Regions from separate parts of the Ochrobactrum sp. EDr1-4 genome, predicted to be linked through region 1. Evidence: predicted binding sites of a transcription regulator. Region 1 holds the regulator's gene; the other holds the start of a gene.
The links. The regulator HrcA, encoded in region 1, represses chaperone genes, less so after heat shock. The targets are predictions, from matches to a motif close to GTTAGCACTCNCNNNNNGNGAGTGCTAAC.
Positions count from the first base shown of each region.

Region 1 (9,121 bases):
GCAATCGCTTCAGCAACATCACGGACATAGAGCGCAGTTTCAAGAATGCGGGATGCTTGCATAGTCTGGCCCCCATTAGAGCGCGTTTCGATCTGATTTTATCAGATCTGCGCTCCAATCACTTACTTTAACGCGCATCCCGAAAACTGTTTCACACTTTTCGGGATGCGCTTTAATCAAGAAGGCCCTAACTATCAGGCAAGTGCTGCCTTCTGCAACTCAACCAGCTGATTGATGCCGCCGCGAGCAAGCTTCATAAGCGCTGCAAACTCTTCTTCCGAGAACGGCGCGCCTTCAGCTGTACCCTGAATTTCGACAATGCCGCCCTTGCCGGTCATGACGAAATTGCTGTCGGTTTCAGCCGCCGAATCTTCAACATAGTCAAGATCAAGCACAGGCTGGCCTTCATAGATGCCGCAAGAGATCGCAGCGATATGATCCTTGAGCACTTTTTCGATGCGGATCATCTGACGCGCTTCCATCCAGCGCAGACAATCATGCAGCGCGATAAAGCCGCCGGTAATCGCCGCGGTACGCGTGCCGCCATCAGCCTGAATGACGTCGCAGTCAACGGTGATCTGGTATTCGCCCAATGCCTGAAGATCAACAACAGCGCGCAGCGAACGGCCAATAAGACGCTGGATTTCCTGCGTGCGGCCACCCTGTTTGCCAGCTGCTGCTTCGCGGCGCATACGGTCGCCGGTTGAACGTGGCAGCATGCCATATTCTGCTGTGACCCAGCCCTTGCCGGAATTGCGCATCCAGCCCGGAACTTTTTCCTCTAAGCTTGCGGTGCAAAGAACGTGGGTGTCACCGAACTTTACGAGGCACGAGCCTTCCGCATGTTTGGAGACGCCGCGCTCAAAAGAGACGGCACGCATTTCATCAGCAGCGCGCTTAGATGGACGCATTGTATTTCCTCAATTCGTTTTTCGTTGCGGCTTTTTAGGCTTGTCGTGCAGGAATGGAAAGGAATTTCGCATGATCCGGCAAGAGAGATGTTAAGAGAACTGTCATTATTGGCGCAAAGCCTTTGACGGCTTGGGTTGCGCGCTTATATTTATAGCATGCAATTCAGAGGCTTCGCTCTAAGACCATGATCAAATCACCGGAACATCAGCTACTTAATTCGCTCGACCAGCGGTCGCGCGATATTTTCAGGCTGATCGTCGATAGCTACCTCAATGATGGCGATCCGGTCGGTTCGCGCAATCTGTCGCGTCTGCTGCCGCACAGTCTTTCGCCTGCCACCATCCGCAATGTGATGAGCGATCTGGAACAACTCGGCCTCATTTACGCACCGCATATTTCTGCCGGACGCCTGCCAACGCAGATCGGCCTGCGTTTCTTTGTCGATGCTTTCATGGAAGTGGGCGATCTGCGCCCCGATGAACGCACGTCGATTGAAGCGCAGGTTCGCTCGGCGGGTATGAACAATTCAGTCGAAAGTGTTTTGACCGAAGCCAGTCAGGTACTTTCTGGCCTATCGCGTGGCGCGGGTCTTGTGCTTGCAACCAAGGCCGAAGGCGCACTCAAACATATCGAATTTGTGCGGCTTGAACCAACGCGCGCGCTAGCCGTTCTGGTGATGCAGAATGGCGATGTGGAAAACCGCGTCATCAATCTGCCTGCCGGGATTTCGGCTTCGCAACTTGTGGAAGCTTCAAACTTCCTCAATGCGCATATTCATGGCCACACGCTTTCGGAAGCAAAGTCGGAACTGGAAAAACTCTCGCAGGAAACCAGACAGGAGCTTGATCAGCTTTCGCAAGAACTGGTCGAACAGGGCATAGCGGTCTGGAGTGGCGCAGGTTCTGACCAGCCAGCGCGTTTGATTGTTCGTGGCCGCGCCAATCTGCTTGAAAACATTCATGCGCAAGAAGATATTGAGCGCCTGCGCCATCTGTTTGATGATTTAGAGACCAAGGATGGCATGATCCAGCTGCTTGATCTGGCTGAATCGGGTTCGGGCGTACGAATATTCATCGGCTCCGAAAACAAACTGTTTTCTCTGTCCGGTTCATCGCTGGTAGTGGCACCTTATCGCGACAGCGAACAGCGCGTTGTTGGCGCGCTTGGCGTGATAGGACCAACCCGCCTTAACTATGCGCGTATTGTGCCGATGGTCGATTATACCGCTCAAATCGTGTCTCGATTGCTGCGTTAAGTTGTCAGTCTTAACAAGGGCAACAAATTAGACCTTGATTTTAACGCCGCGAAACTCGATATCCGCCCTAAACATACTTCAAGACGGAAGACAAAAAATGGCTGATGAAAAAAACACACCTGAAACCGCCGATCTTGAGCAGCGCGATATCAACAATCCTCGTGATCGTGATGCGCTGAAGCGTGCTGCCGATGATTTTTTGAAAAGCCGCAAGGCTGAGGCACGCGCTGAAGCTGCCGAAGACGAAGTTGATTCCGAAAGCCTTGCTGCAAACACGATTGCTGCTCTGGAAGCTGACAACGCAGAATTGAAAGATCAGATGCTGCGTCTGGTTGCTGAAATGGAAAACCTGCGCAAGCGCACCCAGCGCGATGTTCAGGACGCCCGTACCTATGCGGTGACAAACTTCGCACGCGACATGCTCTCGGTTTCCGACAATTTGAGCCGCGCACATGAATCGATTCCAGCAGAAGCGCTGGAAAGCGATGCGAACCTTAAGTCGCTGGCCGAAGGCGTGGAAATGACTGAACGCGCCATGTTGCAGGCTTTGGAACGTCATGGCGTGACCAAGCTCAACCCTGAAGGAGAAAAGTTCGACCCGAACTTCCATCAGGCGATTTTTGAAGTGCCAAATCCTGAACTGCCAGCCAACACAGTCGTTCAAGTTATGCAGGCAGGCTTTGCCATTGGTGATCGCGTGTTGCGTCCGGCCATGGTCGGCGTTTCCAAGGGTGGTCCGAAGGCTGCTGCGGAAACAGCACCCGAAGGCAATGCATAAGCATATAAACTGCTGAACATATTTGAGAGAAAGAGCGGCGCGTTAATCGCCGCTCTTTCTTTTTGCCGGCATCCGTTGGAATATCGACAGACAATTGCTGGGAGGCGCGCTTGACGATTATCGACTTTGCCAATTTTGCAGGCGTTTTCATCTTCGCTGCCACCGGCGCACTTGCGGCCTCACGTCGACAGCTCGACATTATCGGCTTTATTTTCCTCGCCAACATCACCGGCATTGGTGGCGGCACCATCCGCGACTTGCTTCTCGGCGCGCCTGTTTTCTGGGTAATCGAGCCATTCTATTTGCTGGCCGGCACATCAGCCGCAATCATTGTTTATTTCACAGCCCATCTCGTTGAATCGCGCTATCGGCTTTTGTTGTGGTTTGATGCCATTGGTATGGCCGCATATACGGTGGTGGGGGCCGCGAAGGGGCTGGCGCTTGGCTTTGGGCCGTCAGTCGCGATTGTGACCGGAATTTTCACCGCAACACTGGGCGGCATTTTGCGCGACATGGTGGCAGGCGAACCATCGGTGCTGATGCGGCGCGAAATCTATGTCAGCGCAGCGCTTGTCGGAGCATGTCTCTATGTGATCCTGGAGCGCTTCGGGATCAATCCGCTCTTTGCCGGGCTTTCATCAGCACTGATCGCCTTTGTCGTGCGCGGCGGTGCGCTTTACTTTGGCTGGAACCTGCCCGTTTATAAAAGCCGTCCCGGTCGCACCGAAGAAGAACTCAAGCGCGACCGGATCGTACCCTAATTAAATAAGCTTGGCCTGTGTTGCCACAGCCTTGAGATCGACCAGCGGACGCGGGCCCATCTGCTGGATAATCATACCAGCGGCGAGTGAACCAAGACGTGCGCAATCCTCAAGCGAGCGATCCTTCGTGTAACCATAAAGGAAGCCAGCCGCATAAAGGTCACCGGCGCCGGTGGTGTCGATCAGTTCTTCAATCTCGATAGCCGGTACTTCAATCGTCTGATCAGGCGTTACGACAACCGCACCTTTTTCAGACCGTGTGATTATCGACAATTCACAATCCTTGCGGATAGCTTCGATTGCCTCATCAAGTGTTTTGGTTTGATAAAGCGACTTGGCTTCATCTTCATTCGCAAACACAATATCGACCGTGCGGCTGCGCATCAGATCGAGAAACTCTTCGCGATAGCGATCAACGCAGAATGGATCAGACAGAGTCATCGCGACCTTGCGGCCATGTTCATGCGCGATTTTGGATGCCAGAACGATTGCTTCCTTGGCGCGTGGCGGATCCCACAGATAGCCTTCAAAATAGGTCACACGTGCATCTGCAACCTTGGAAGTCTCAACATCTTCCGGTCCAAGCTCAACGCAAGCACCGAGATAAGTATTCATCGAACGCTCACCGTCAGGAGTCACGAAAATCGTGCAGCGTGCAGTTGGCGATCCCTTTTCAAGCGGGCGCGTATCGAAAGCGACGCCCTGCGCGCGAATGTCATGTGCAAAAACCCGGCCCAGATGATCCGTTGCAACCTTGCCGAAATAGGCAGCACGCCCACCAAGGCTTGCAATGCCCGCCGCCGTATTGCCTGCGCTGCCGCCCGACATTTCCGTAACCTGACCTTTGATACGGCTATAGAGCAGCTCGGCCCTATCCGCATCAATCAGGTTCATAGCACCTTTTATGATGCCGTTTGTTTCGAGAAATGCGTCTTCGGTACGCGAAATAATATCGACAATGGCATTGCCAATGCAAAGAACGTCGAATGTAGCCATGAGCTGGTCTGGGCTCCCCTTTGATCTGCTGCCAGTCGTTGTCTGACGTTTTCAGACTGGAACCGGCGACAGCAATGTGGGGCGGGTTTAACCGTTTGCAAGTGCTTTGACCACCCTGTCCGCCGCCTATTAGACCTTTGGACTGTGGGTATGGGATATTGCGCAGACCTATCCCACTTCCTACTTTCATGCGGTAAGATCGAGAAAAGTGGACAAAAATGATCCTTGAAGCCGCAGCAAAAGCCCTCAAACGCCTTCCAACACCTGAGTTTCGCTCGGTTTTGTTGAAAACGCTGGGTTTGACACTATTGCTGCTCGTCGGGCTCTGGGTCGCAATTCGTCAATTATTTTTTACCTTAGCCTGGCCGTGGATGGAGCAGATCCTGCCCGGAATGCCCGAATGGGCTGGCTGGCTTGGAATTGTGGCAGCTATTGTTGCTGGCCTTGGGCTGGCACTCGTGCTCGCGCTAATGATCGCTCCCGTCACAGCGCTTGTCGCCGGTATTTTCCTTGATGACGTGGCCGATGTGGTTGAGCGCGAGGATTATCCGGGTGAGCCAAAAGGCACACCCTTGCCATTAGGGCGTTCAATGATTGTGTCACTGAAATTCTTAGGCGTCGTTATTCTCGGCAATATCGTGGCGCTGTTTTTGCTGTTCATACCGGGGATCAATCTAATCGCCTTTTTTGTAATCAACGCCTATCTGCTTGGCCGGGAATTCTTTGAATTTGCCGCAATGCGCTATCGTTCAGAAGCGGAAGCGAAGGCGCTACGCTCGCAATATGGAGTAACGGTCTTTCTCGCAGGACTGTTGATTGCAGGCTTCCTCGCAATCCCAATCGTTAACCTGCTGACACCGCTTTTTGCCGCCGCGATGATGATTCATCTGCACAAAGCGATCTCTGCAAAGGAGATGTTAAAACTGCGGCGGTAGCGGAATAAGCGCTGCCGGAACATCGCAGGTTTTGCCCGGATATTTGCAAATATCGGCGACAACGCATTTCTCGCATTCAGGCTTGCGCGCCTTGCACGTATAGCGCCCATGCAGAATGAGCCAGTGATGGGCGTGGAACAGATATTCCTTTGGGATCACCCGCATCAGAATAGCTTCCACCGCCTCTGGCGTTTTACCTGGCGCAAGCCCCATGCGGTTACCGATGCGCAAAACATGCGTGTCGACCGCCATGGTAGAATGCCCGAACGCCATGCTTAACACCACATTGGCAGTCTTGCGACCAACACCCGGCAGCTCAACCAATGCATTCAAATCGTCCGGCACCTCGCCACCATGCTCGCGGATTAACGCTTCTGATAAAAGAATGACGTTTTTGGCCTTGTTGCGCCAAAGCCCGATGGTCCGGATATAATTACCAACCGTCTCTTCCCCAAGCGCAAGCATCTTTTGCGGCGTATCAGCAATGGCGAAAAGAGCGCGGGTCGCTTTGTTGACGCCCGCATCGGTTGCCTGTGCCGAGAGAACCACTGCCACCAGCAGCGTAAAAGCATTCACATGCTCGAGTTCGCCCTTCGGTTCGGGGCGTAGAATGGAAAAGCGGCGGAAAATCTCATGAATCTCATCCACTGTGTAAAGCGTACCAGCCACCCGGCGCGGACGGCGAGCGGGTGTTGCAACATTCACAGGGGATTTGATTTTGGCGTTTTCCATTTTGTCTCTATACTGGCACTTGGCTTTGGAAAAAACTTAGCAGCTTGACGCAGCCCCCACAGGACGTCGAATCCATGCAGCATCCAGACGGCGCAAATCCGGATAATTTTGACGAACCAATTTTCAGCGCATTACTGACGCCCTATCGATCACTGGGACGAACGGGATTTCGCGTGCTGATGGGCGCGCTCATCGCCTGCTGGCTTTTTGTGTGCTTACTGTTCTGGTCAATTGGCGCATGGCCGATCATCGGATTTTTCGGTCTTGATGTCCTGCTGATCTATCTGGCTTTTCGCTGGAATTACCGCGCGGCCAATGCACGAGAAGAAATATCCGTCTCCCGTTCAGCACTGCATATTCGCAAATATGAGCCGTCCGGCAAAGTGAGTAGCCACGAGTTTCATCCGTTTTGGTCGCGGTTTAAAGTAGCCCGTAAACCTGAGTTCGGCATCACATCCATGCATGTCGAAAGCCGCGAAAACCGCGTGCTTGTCGGTGGTTTTCTTAATCCCGATGATCGCGAAAGTTTCGCAACCGCTTTTCGCGATGCGCTTTCAAAAGCGAAAAGATAGATTTTTCCACATAAGTTGACGGCTTTTGCCTCTAACGCATCTGATTTACGGTGTGACATCAGGAATCGGTTTTCGGCTCTTGAAGTCGGGCTTTTCACAAGCCATATCAGTTGGGTGAAAGATACGCCGCAAGGGTGCTTTCCATAACCGGTCGCTTCGATAAGGACTGATGCAATGACACGAATGACACCGTTTTCGAGCCCGCTATTGCTCGGATTCGACACAATGGAAAAGACGCTGGAACGGATTGCCAAATCCGGCGAAGGTTACCCGCCCTATAATATCGAGCGACTGCGCGGCGAGACCGGTTCTGAACGGCTGCGTATCACGCTGGCTGTTGCGGGTTTTGCCAGCGACGACCTCGAAGTCATGACGGAAGACAACCAGCTTGTTATCCGCGGACGCCAGACCGACGACACAGAACGCGAATTTCTGCACCGCGGCATCGCTGCCCGACAGTTTCAGCGCGTGTTTGTTTTGGCGGATGGAATGCGGGTTGTCGCCTGCGATCTGAAAAACGGCCTACTAGCGATTGATCTTGATCGTCCTGAACCAGAACGGCTGATCAAACGTATTAATATAGCAGTTAAAGATTGAACCGGGTTCACCTTAGGTTCAGATCAAAACCGCTATAAAGAATTATTAAGCTCTTAAGCGCCATGATCGCAAATGATATGCCGCTGGAACGGAGGCTACGATGATGAACAGACACATTCTTACTGATCATGAATTCGCGCATCTGGGTGAAGGCGAACTGGCCTATGTGCGCAAGATCAGGTCCGATGACCTTTCCCGCACCTTTCCTGCGCTGCCACCGATTGCTCCAGGTTTAGAAATCTGGGCGCTGTTTGGCGCGAGCGGCGAGCCGATTGTGCTCTCCGATGTCCGAGCCACAGCGCTTCAGGGCGCACATGAACATGAACTGCGCACAGTGACGCTGCAGTAAGCTTAACCAGTAATGTCGATCCATAACATGGCTCGACATTACGGCTTCGCAGAGAATTGCATCTTTTCCTTTTATACAGAGATAAAACGCCTGAATACATCATTCAAGTAAGCCTGATCTTGAATGCGGAAGTTTGTAGTTCCGACTTTTTCAAAACCCTGTTTAACATAAAATGCTATCGCGGGACTATTCTCAGAATTGGTCGTCAGCCAGACTGAAGGGCTTCCAGCAGCTCGCGCGTATTTCAACCCTTCCTGCAATAATAGCCTTCCAAGCCCTTTACCGTGATGACGAGGCTGAACATACAGGGTAGAAATCTCCATAGACGAACAGCCGATAACTGGAGCAGGTTTCCCGTCACTCATACGAATGAACGCATCTATGCCATCTTCATTCTCTGAAACGACGATATGTTCGTTGGGATCATCAATTAGTTTGTCGAAGTTGTGGGCAGTAAATTCAGTTAGTGCATAATCAGCAAAAAAAGCATTTACCCCACGCTTGATGTAAGTCCCCAACCAAACTTCAATTGAGATAGCGGCCAATACTGGCGCGTCGGACGCATGGGCAATACGAAACTTCATGTGCAGGTTCCAGCATACAGGTTGAAATGCTTCTTACAATTATGAGGGCATTGGAATTCAGAAACTCTCTGGAGAGGCAGACTAAAAAAATACTGGAGCTTATCAAGCTTATACGTGTTCACGGTGCGTTATATCGCGTTGCGAAACCTAGTTAAACGTTCCGTCCACTGTTTAAAATCGAAAGAATGAGGGACTAACTTCCAGCCCGCAAATGCCAGAACAAACAAAGCCGCCGTTCTCCCCGAAACGGCGGCTTTTTTAATTCTTATTCGCCAAACTCAGGCAGCGTTGGTGGCTGGCTGTGCTTTGAGGAATGAATAAAGCGCCTGCGCATCATGTGTGCCGCGCAACTTTGCAACTGTATCAGCATCGCGCAGCATACGCGCAATCCGTGATAGGGCTTTCAGGTGGTCAGCGCCCGCGTTTTCCGGTGCCAGAAGCAGGAAAACAAGATCAACAGGCTGATCGTCCAGTGCTTCAAAATCCACTGGCGTTTCAAGGCGCGCAAAAATTCCGGCAATCTTATTAATACTCGCCAGCTTACCGTGCGGAATGGCGATGCCATTACCAACGCCAGTCGAACCAAGACGTTCGCGCTGGAGAATTGTTTCAAAAACTTCACGCTCAGGGAGACCGGTCAGTTCCGCAGC
Region 1 is NZ_JBLZOF010000001.1:822,082-831,202, forward strand. It holds gene ACOZHT_RS04130 (VOC family protein) at 1-62, opposite strand, end outside; gene rph (ribonuclease PH) at 195-911, opposite strand; gene hrcA (heat-inducible transcriptional repressor HrcA) at 1,097-2,167, shown strand; gene grpE (nucleotide exchange factor GrpE) at 2,265-2,945, shown strand; gene ACOZHT_RS04150 (trimeric intracellular cation channel family protein) at 3,056-3,706, shown strand; gene ACOZHT_RS04155 (adenosine kinase) at 3,707-4,702, opposite strand; gene ACOZHT_RS04160 (sulfate transporter family protein) at 4,921-5,637, shown strand; gene nth (endonuclease III) at 5,620-6,369, opposite strand; gene ACOZHT_RS04170 (DUF2244 domain-containing protein) at 6,444-6,941, shown strand; gene ACOZHT_RS04175 (Hsp20 family protein) at 7,116-7,538, shown strand; gene ACOZHT_RS04180 (DUF1150 family protein) at 7,642-7,887, shown strand; gene ACOZHT_RS04185 (GNAT family N-acetyltransferase) at 7,959-8,471, opposite strand; gene ptsN (PTS IIA-like nitrogen regulatory protein PtsN) at 8,750-9,121, opposite strand, start outside.

Region 2 (9,121 bases), on a different contig from region 1:
AGGTTCTTGTCCATATAGACGAACCATTGCGGCGTGTTGCGATAGATGATCGGCTTCTTCGAGCGCCACGAATGCGGATAAGAATGCTTGATACGCCCGCGCGCGAACAGATTGTTATGCACAATCAGCTGCTTGATAACGGATTCGTTCGCATCGCCCTTTTTGCCGTTATCATCGATGACGCGTGCAGGACCACCTTCACGATCCGGGCCAAAGCCCGGCGTGTCCTTGGTGTAATAGCCATCATCGCCAACCGGGAACGGGATGCTTGGATCAATGCCGCGTGCTTCTAGTTCACGCGCTGCATCCATCCATGCCTCAAAGTCTTCGCGACCATGGCTTGGAGCTGTGTGAACGAAACCTGTACCCGCATCATCGGTAACGTGATCACCAGATATCAATGGAACAGTGAATTCGTAACCGCCGCCAAAGCCTTTAAGCGGATGGTTAAGTGTCACCGCGCCCAGCTCTTCAAACGACACATCACGCAGACGCTTGAATTCAAGCTTTGCCTTTTTCGCACATTCTTCAGCGAGCTTGTCACCGAAGATAAGCTTTTCACCAGCCTGCGGGCCGAAATCATTTTCAGCAGCAACGACTTCATAAAGGCCATAAGCAACGCGGTTTGAATAGGAAACTGCGCGGTTGCCCGGGATCGTCCATGGAGTCGTCGTCCAGATAACGACCGAGCTTCCGGAAAGATCACTCGCACCTGCAACAGGGAACTTTACCCAGATCATATCCGACTCAATGTCGTGATACTCAACTTCTGCTTCGGCTAGTGCTGTGCGCTCGACAACCGACCACATGACCGGCTTTGAACCACGATAAAGCTGACCGGAGGCTGCAAACTTAAGCAACTCGCCAGCAATGCGCGCTTCCGAATGGAAGTTCATCGTCGTGTATGGGTTTTCGAAATCACCACAGATTGCAAGGCGCTTGAATTCTTCCGCCTGAACCTTGATCCAGCTTCCGGCAAATTCGCGGCATTCCCTGCGGAATTCGTTGATTGCGACTTCGTCTTTGTTCTTGCCCTGCGCGCGATATTTTTCTTCGATCTTCCACTCGATCGGCAGGCCGTGGCAATCCCAACCCGGCACATAATTCGAGTTGAAACCGCGCATCTGGAACGAGCGCGTGATGACGTCCTTGAGGATTTTGTTTAGCGCGTGGCCGATATGGATATTGCCGTTTGCATAAGGAGGGCCGTCGTGCAGCACATACAGTGGACGGTCTTTCGCATCTTCGCGCAATTTCTTGTAAAGGTTCATTTCCTCCCAGCGCTGCACAAAAAGCGGCTCGCGCGCTGGCAAGCCTGCGCGCATCGGAAATTCGGTCTGCGGAAGATTGAGCGTCTTGGAATAATCGATCTTGGCGGTCGTGTCGGTCATTTTATCATTTGCCTGTAATCCCGCACGGCAATGTGGCGGGTGAAAATGCTTGAATATTTAGAAAGTTGCGAGGCATAGCCGGTCGTTCCCGGACCTTCCTGCCATGCATTGCAATTCACGCAACGCCATCAAGGCTTAGAGGAAGGCCGGGCCAATAATTCGTATGGCCGCAATAATATGCCGAAAATCCGTCATCATGGAGATGCTTTTAGCAATGACCTTCGCAGGAATAAAGAGGCAGGGCGCAATAAACTTGCAGCCCTGCCCCAATAAACTTTACAGATTGAAAACTTTACAGATTGGCTTGGTTTGATCAATCCAGCGAGAAATCGAAACGATAAGTTGCCGAAACGCCGACTGTGAACTGGTTTGCAGAACCATGTTCTTTCACGATGCTCGAATTTTTGGCTTTGTCCTGAAGACGGCTATATTCGCCAAAAAGACTTGTGTCGATTTTTTCAGTCGCACGCCACGTCACAGCACCTCCAACACCGACTGATTCCCAACCGCCGCCCGGACGATATTCTTTCAGACCAGAAGCCACGGATTCTTCAGCTGTCACACCATAATAAGTGCGCATATAATCTTTAGAAGCAAAGGTAGCGCGCGGGCCAGCCGAAACACGCACAACAGGTGTCACGTCATAAAAAGCATCTGCCGCGATATCAGCGACAACGCCCTTATGCGCACGGATACCGTGGCGCACTTCACCGCGAACACGCAGCCAATCGGTTGGATATACATCGACAAAACCACCGGCTTCACCACCGAATTTTGTTTCCTTGATGCCATCAATGTCTGTGTCGCGCTTGAACATCAGCTTGCCAACTGCACCTGCACGGAAACGATCCGTGTCGATGAAAGCAAAGGCCGCATTGTCATTGCGCGAGGAAAAACGCTCATATTCGCCCTGACGACCAAGCGAAATCAGCGGCTGTCCTGAAAAACGATACTTGTTTGATCCCTCAAACTTTGGCGCAATCATTCCGGCTGCGCCGACCTTTAGATACCAGTCGCCCGACCACGGATATTTGCGGGCAGGCTTCACTTCCTGAGTCGCATAAACATCTGTCTGCTGCATATCTGCGGCAATGACCGAAAGAGGACCAACGAACAATGCGGCGCCTGTAACAAAGGCGAGAGGGACAATACGCGTCACATGAAACTCCGAAAAACAGTTCCCCATAAAATTTAGGGATATTTATTACTGTTGAACGGAATATGTAAAATTAAACTTAAATCAGAGGTAGAAACATCAGCACATCTTTATCCAAGTGTTGCAAGTAAACACTAATATGCTGGAAATGACAGAAGTCGATCCAGTTCTGACAAGGGTTTTGCACCCGCCAAAATCGCTCGTGATTCTTCTTCGTCACGTTTCATCTGCGCAATCAGCGGATCAAGACCGTCGAATTTCACTTCGCCGCGCAGATAGCCGAAGAAAGAAACTTCAACGATTTCGCCATAGAGATCGCCGGTAAAATCAAAAACAAATGTTTCGAGCAGCGGCTTTCCATCACTTGCCACTGTTGGACGTCGGCCAAAGCTCGCAACACCATCATGCAGCACGCCATCTGCTCTGCGGAATCGAACGGCGTAAATACCGTGTTTCAGACTAACGTGATCGTCAATCACCATATTGGCGGTCGGAAAACCAAGGGTGCGACCAAGTTTCTGCCCGTGGATGACTTCGCCACTCACGCGATAGCGATAGCCAAGCAAGCCTGCCGCTTCCGCCACTTCACCAGCACATAAGAGCGAGCGAACACGCGTTGATGAAACGAGATTGCCACCTTCATCGCTAAATGCATCTACGAGGGACACACTAAAGCCTGATGATTGACCGGCCTCTTCCAGAAATTGCGGTGTGCCCCGGCGTCCTTTGCCGAAATGAAAATCATAGCCAGTCACGACGCGGCTGGCATGCAGCCGATCGACGAGGATATTACGCACAAAATCTTCAGCGGACTGGCCCGAGAATTCAGCCGTAAACGGCTGCTCGACCACGGCATCAAACCCCATCAACCGAAGGATTTCCGCTTTTTCGACCGCATCGGTGAGCCGTTCGATAGGCTCATCAGGTTTGAAGAAACTGCGCGGATGCGGCTCAAACGTCAAAACAACTGCGGGTAGATTATCCCGATCTGCTAATTCCAGCGCGCGCTCTAGCACAGCCTGATGACCGCGATGAACACCATCGAAGTTGCCAATCGCCACCACGCAATCACGCAGCGTAAGCGGCAATGCATCTGTTCCTGAAAGACGCTGAAAAGCAGATTTTGTCATGGTCGAAGCAGATTCTCGAAACAGGTATCAGACAAGAGCATAAAGCGAGGCGATGGGAGAATGTCCATGTTTTTGCAGGAAAGCAGTCATTCTGTCGAGATCAACATGACCATCCAACGCATAATCGGCTGCATGAACACCGCCCGAAATGTAAAGCACGTCGAGACCGTAATCCGCAGCGCCCTTCACATCCGTCAGCACGCCATCACCGATGCCAAGAATACGAGACTTATCAACGGCCTGTCCGCGAACTTCTTCAACGGCTTTCGATGCGGCTTCATAAATTGGGCGATGTGGCTTTCCGGCGATCAGCGTACGACCACCAAGCTGGCTATACTCGCGCGCAAGTGCACCACCACACCAGATCAGGCGCGGACCACGTTCAACCATAATGTCGGGATTGGCACAAATGAAAGGCAGATTGCGTGAGCGGATGCGCTGCAACAACTCAGCATAATTTTCAGGGGTCTCGGTTTCGTCGTCATAAAGCCCTGTGCAGACAACACCAGCGGCTTCAAATTCTTCAACCAGTTCGACATCGAGACCTTCATAGATCGCCAGTTCACGTTCACTGCCGATATGGAAAATCTTGCGCGGACCTTCAATGATCAAATCGCGGGTAACATCACCCGACGTAACAACGCGATCATAAGCGTCTTCTGGCACGCCTAGCAGCGTCATTTGCGCGATCACGCTACCAAACGGGCGCGGCGCATTGGTTACGAGAACAACAGTGATGCCCTTAGCTCGCGCACGTTTAAGTGCCGCGACCGCAGAGGCGAATGCAACTTCGCCATTATGCAAAACGCCCCAAACATCACAGAAGATCGCATCATATCCATCCGTCAGATCGTCAAGGCGTTCAGGCAGCTTCATTGTTTTCCTCAATACATTTCCTCCGGCCTATCACCGGTTAAATCGGAAGATGCGCAGTCGCACCATGCGGTCTCCTCTACAAGAATGAGCCCGCCATGTCACCCGGCTTGAAGCGCACGCGTCCAAATGAACAGCCCCATCAAGGAATAGTGTTAACCAAAAGCGCTATTTCCTGAATATAACCAAGCGCGCGACGTTATTTTTCCGTCCAGCTTGCCGAGGGGCTGTATATTCCCCACATGCTTAGCAAAGCACAGTTGTGCCGCAACAGCGCTTATCGGCGGATTTTATTTTCCGAACTGTCAAAAAACGGCAACGATCCTTGACAAATAATAGGTGCGCTTCTATCTCAGTGGCACGTTAGCACTCAACAAGAAGGAGTGCTAATAAGCGCGGATCGGGTCGATCCGTAACAGGGTTCAACGTCTATAACACCAAGGGTTATACCATGGCTGATATCAAGTTCCGCCCGCTTCATGACCGCGTCGTCGTTCGTCGCGTTGAATCGGAAGCTAAGACTGCTGGCGGCATCATTATCCCTGACACCGCTAAGGAAAAGCCACAGGAAGGCGAAATCGTCGCTGCAGGCGCTGGCGCCCGTGACGAAGCTGGCAAGCTGATCGCTCTTGAAGTGAAGGCTGGCGACAAGGTTCTGTTCGGCAAGTGGTCGGGCACCGAAGTCAAGATCGGCGGCGAAGACCTGCTGATCATGAAAGAATCCGACATTCTGGGTATTGTCGGCTAACGCCTCCGGCTGGGCATCGTAAGCTGATTCAGCCTTTAGAGCGGCTTCGCTCTTACCAGAAATCAATTCACCATAATCTGACCGGGATATTTCCCAGGAGAGTAAAATGGCTGCTAAAGAAGTAAAATTCGGCCGCACTGCGCGCGAAAAGATGCTGCGCGGCGTCGATATCCTCGCTGACGCTGTTAAGGTAACGCTCGGCCCTAAGGGTCGTAACGTTGTTATCGACAAGTCCTTCGGCGCTCCACGCATCACCAAGGACGGCGTATCGGTCGCTAAGGAAATCGAACTTGAAGACAAGTTCGAAAACATGGGCGCACAGATGCTGCGCGAAGTTGCTTCCAAGACCAACGACACTGCTGGTGACGGCACGACCACTGCGACCGTTCTCGGTCAGGCTATCGTTCAGGAAGGCGCAAAAGCTGTTGCTGCCGGCATGAACCCAATGGACCTGAAGCGCGGCATCGATCTGGCTGTGACTGAAGTTGTTGCAAACCTTCTCGGCAAGGCCAAGAAGATCAACACTTCGGAAGAAGTTGCACAGGTTGGCACAATCTCCGCTAACGGCGAAGCCGAAATCGGCAAGATGATCGCTGAAGCGATGCAGAAAGTCGGCAACGAAGGCGTTATCACGGTTGAAGAAGCCAAGACCGCTGAAACCGAACTCGAAGTCGTTGAAGGCATGCAGTTCGACCGCGGCTACCTGTCGCCATATTTCGTAACTAACCCAGAAAAGATGATTGCGGACCTCGAAGACGCATACATCCTTCTGCACGAAAAGAAGCTTTCGAACCTTCAGGCTCTTCTGCCAGTTCTCGAAGCTGTTGTTCAGACCTCGAAGCCACTCGTCATCATCGCTGAAGACGTAGAAGGCGAAGCGCTTGCAACTCTCGTTGTTAACAAGCTGCGTGGCGGCCTGAAGATTGCTGCTGTTAAGGCTCCTGGCTTCGGCGATCGTCGTAAGGCAATGCTCGAAGACATCGCAATCCTCACCGGCGGTCAGGTTATTTCCGAAGACCTCGGCATCAAGCTCGAAACCGTTACGCTCGACATGCTCGGCCGTGCAAAGAAGGTTTCGATCTCGAAGGAAAACACAACGATTGTTGACGGTGCAGGCCAGAAGGCTGAAATCGACGCACGCGTTGCACAGATCAAGCAGCAGGTTGAAGAAACCACTTCTGACTACGATCGTGAAAAGCTTCAGGAACGTCTTGCTAAGCTTGCTGGCGGCGTTGCAGTTATCCGCGTTGGCGGTGCAACTGAAATCGAAGTTAAGGAAAAGAAGGACCGCGTTGACGACGCCCTGAACGCAACCCGCGCTGCGGTTGAAGAAGGTATCGTTGCTGGTGGTGGTACTGCTCTGCTCCGCGCTTCGGCTCAGATCGTTGCTAAGGGTGCAAACGCTGATCAGGATGCTGGTATCAACATCGTTCGTCGCGCTCTGCAGGCTCCTGCTCGCCAGATCACGACCAATGCTGGTGAAGAAGCTTCGGTTATCGTTGGCAAGATCCTTGAAAACTCCTCAGAAAACTACGGCTACAACACAGCCAATGGTGAGTATGGCGATCTGATCAAGTCTGGCGTTGTTGATCCAGTTAAGGTTGTTCGTACTGCTCTGCAGAACGCAGCTTCGATTGCTGGTCTTCTGATCACCACTGAAGCCATGATCGCTGAACTGCCTAAGAAGGATGCAGCTCCTGCTGGCATGCCTGGCGGTATGGGCGGTATGGGCGGCATGGATTTCTAAGAAGTCTATAAAACACGCTCTGAACTATAGAAAAGGCGACCTTCGGGTCGCCTTTTTTACATTGCGTAACTCTTTGTGATTTATAGAAAATTCATCTAAATCGAGCTTTTCCGTAGATAGACCCCGTATTTTAGAATTTTCTGATTTACATTCCCCGGCTTTCATGGTCAATCGCGAGTGTAATACGAGATAGACTTCCTATTTGCCCCCGCACTTGGAAGTCTTGTCTCAGGCAACAGGAAAGGCAGGCGCAAGCCTGCCTTTCCACTTTTATGCCCCTCGCTTATTGATCCCTATTCAGCCGCTTCTGCCCGCACATCATCACCAGCCGCACGTGCGTCATAATGCACCCGCGCCATCATGACATGTGCTTCATTGGCAATGGCCCATTCACCCAAAGCACGGACAGGCTTCAGCAAATCACGGCCCAGATCGGTCAATTCATATTCCACCTTGGGCGGAATAGTCGGAAAAACGGTTCGCGATACGAACCCGTCACGTTCCAAATTGCGTACCGTCGTCGTGAGCATTTTCTGGGAAATACCATTCACCGTGCGACGCAGTTCATTAAAGCGCATCGGACCATTTCCAAGATAGCTCACCACCAGGACAGTCCACTTATCGCCGACGCGCGACAGAATATCAGTCACAGCCCTGCAAGCACTGGTTTCCTCGAAGTCACCGGGTTTCATAAAAGTGCCTCCTTGCGCCTGATCCAGTCACCAGTATAGCGTTAGTTTCCATTGGTTACCATCAAAAAGGAAACACCCATGAGCAAGCTAAAAGTCGCCGTGATTGTCGGCAGTACCCGCGAACAGCGTTTCTCGCCCGTATCGGCAGAATGGATTGCGAAGGTTGCCGCTCAACGCCCTGAGTTCGAGGTTGAAGTTCTGGATCTTGCCGATTACCCAATGGGCTTTTATGGCGATAGTGCAACGACAACCGCACAGGCAGAAACCGCCGATAAGTGGAAAACCAAGCTTCGCACGTTTGACGCTTACATCCTCACTGCGGCTGAATATAACCATGCCCCCACGGCTGTTTTGAAAAACGCCATCGACTATGGTGACTGGATTCAGAAGCCAATGGGCTTTGTCGGCCATGGTGGCGTTGGTGGTGCTCGCGCTGTTGAGCAGCTCCGCATGATTGCCGTTGAAATGTCGTCCATGTCGGTGAAGACTGGCGTCCATATCCTGTTCCCGGATTACCTTGCCGTTGTCAAAAAAGAGAACACGCTGGATGATTTCCCGCATCTCGCTGAAGCGGCAAAGAATATGCTCGACCAGTTGGCCTGGTGGGGCCACGCTTTGAAAGCCGCTCGCCTCGGATAAATAATTGGCGACAAGCTGGGTTCTCCCGGCTTGTCGCAATGCTGTTTCGCCCTATGATTATATTAAGTTAACGGAGATTGGATAATCATATGCGCAAAGAACTACCAATAGCGACGGCTCCGCAAGATGGTCGCAAAGTAACCGTGGTCTGGATCGATGACGACGATCAGCGCAATGAGTCGGTTGGCCAATATCGCTCGCTCGACAAGCTGAAAGCTGGCGGCGGTGATTGGGATGAAACGGACACTGGTTGGTGGATTTTCACCGATAGCAAGACCCAGCAAAAAGTCGAGCCGACTGCGTGGATTTCGGAAACCGATGACGGTGATGACGACAACGAAGATAACTAGGTTTTGATACCGTATAACGCTCAATAAAATTTGACTTTTATAATCATATTTTATCAAATGGTTACGCGATTTCGCGTTACCATGGACGCATGGCGTAGCCTATAATCGCCCAATGCTGTTATTCTCGAATCGATAGGCGGGCGTTTGCTGCCTGAAACCATAGCCGGAGACTGAAAATGACTGCCACGCGTACCGAAACAGATACGTTCGGACCGATTGACGTTGCCTCGGATCGTTACTGGGGTGCACAGACACAGCGCTCTTTGCACAATTTTAAGATCGGCGGCGAGCGTATGCCCCTGCCCCTCGTCCATGCATTGGGTGTGGTGAAGCGCGCGGCAGCAGAAACAAACATTGCGCTGGGCAAGCTTGATCCGGTTCTGGGACAGGTGATT
Region 2 is NZ_JBLZOF010000010.1:35,344-44,464, forward strand. It holds gene ileS (isoleucine--tRNA ligase) at 1-1,391, opposite strand, end outside; gene ACOZHT_RS21035 (MipA/OmpV family protein) at 1,705-2,550, opposite strand; gene ACOZHT_RS21040 (bifunctional riboflavin kinase/FAD synthetase) at 2,682-3,677, opposite strand; gene ACOZHT_RS21045 (TIGR01459 family HAD-type hydrolase) at 3,705-4,553, opposite strand; gene groES (co-chaperone GroES) at 5,002-5,298, shown strand; gene groL (chaperonin GroEL) at 5,405-7,045, shown strand; gene ACOZHT_RS21060 (helix-turn-helix domain-containing protein) at 7,339-7,737, opposite strand; gene ACOZHT_RS21065 (NAD(P)H-dependent oxidoreductase) at 7,816-8,376, shown strand; gene ACOZHT_RS21070 (hypothetical protein) at 8,466-8,726, shown strand; gene fumC (class II fumarate hydratase) at 8,903-9,121, shown strand, end outside.
Region 2: a site for HrcA is predicted at 4,913-4,941, ahead of groES (co-chaperone GroES). Genes of this name have one in related genera too.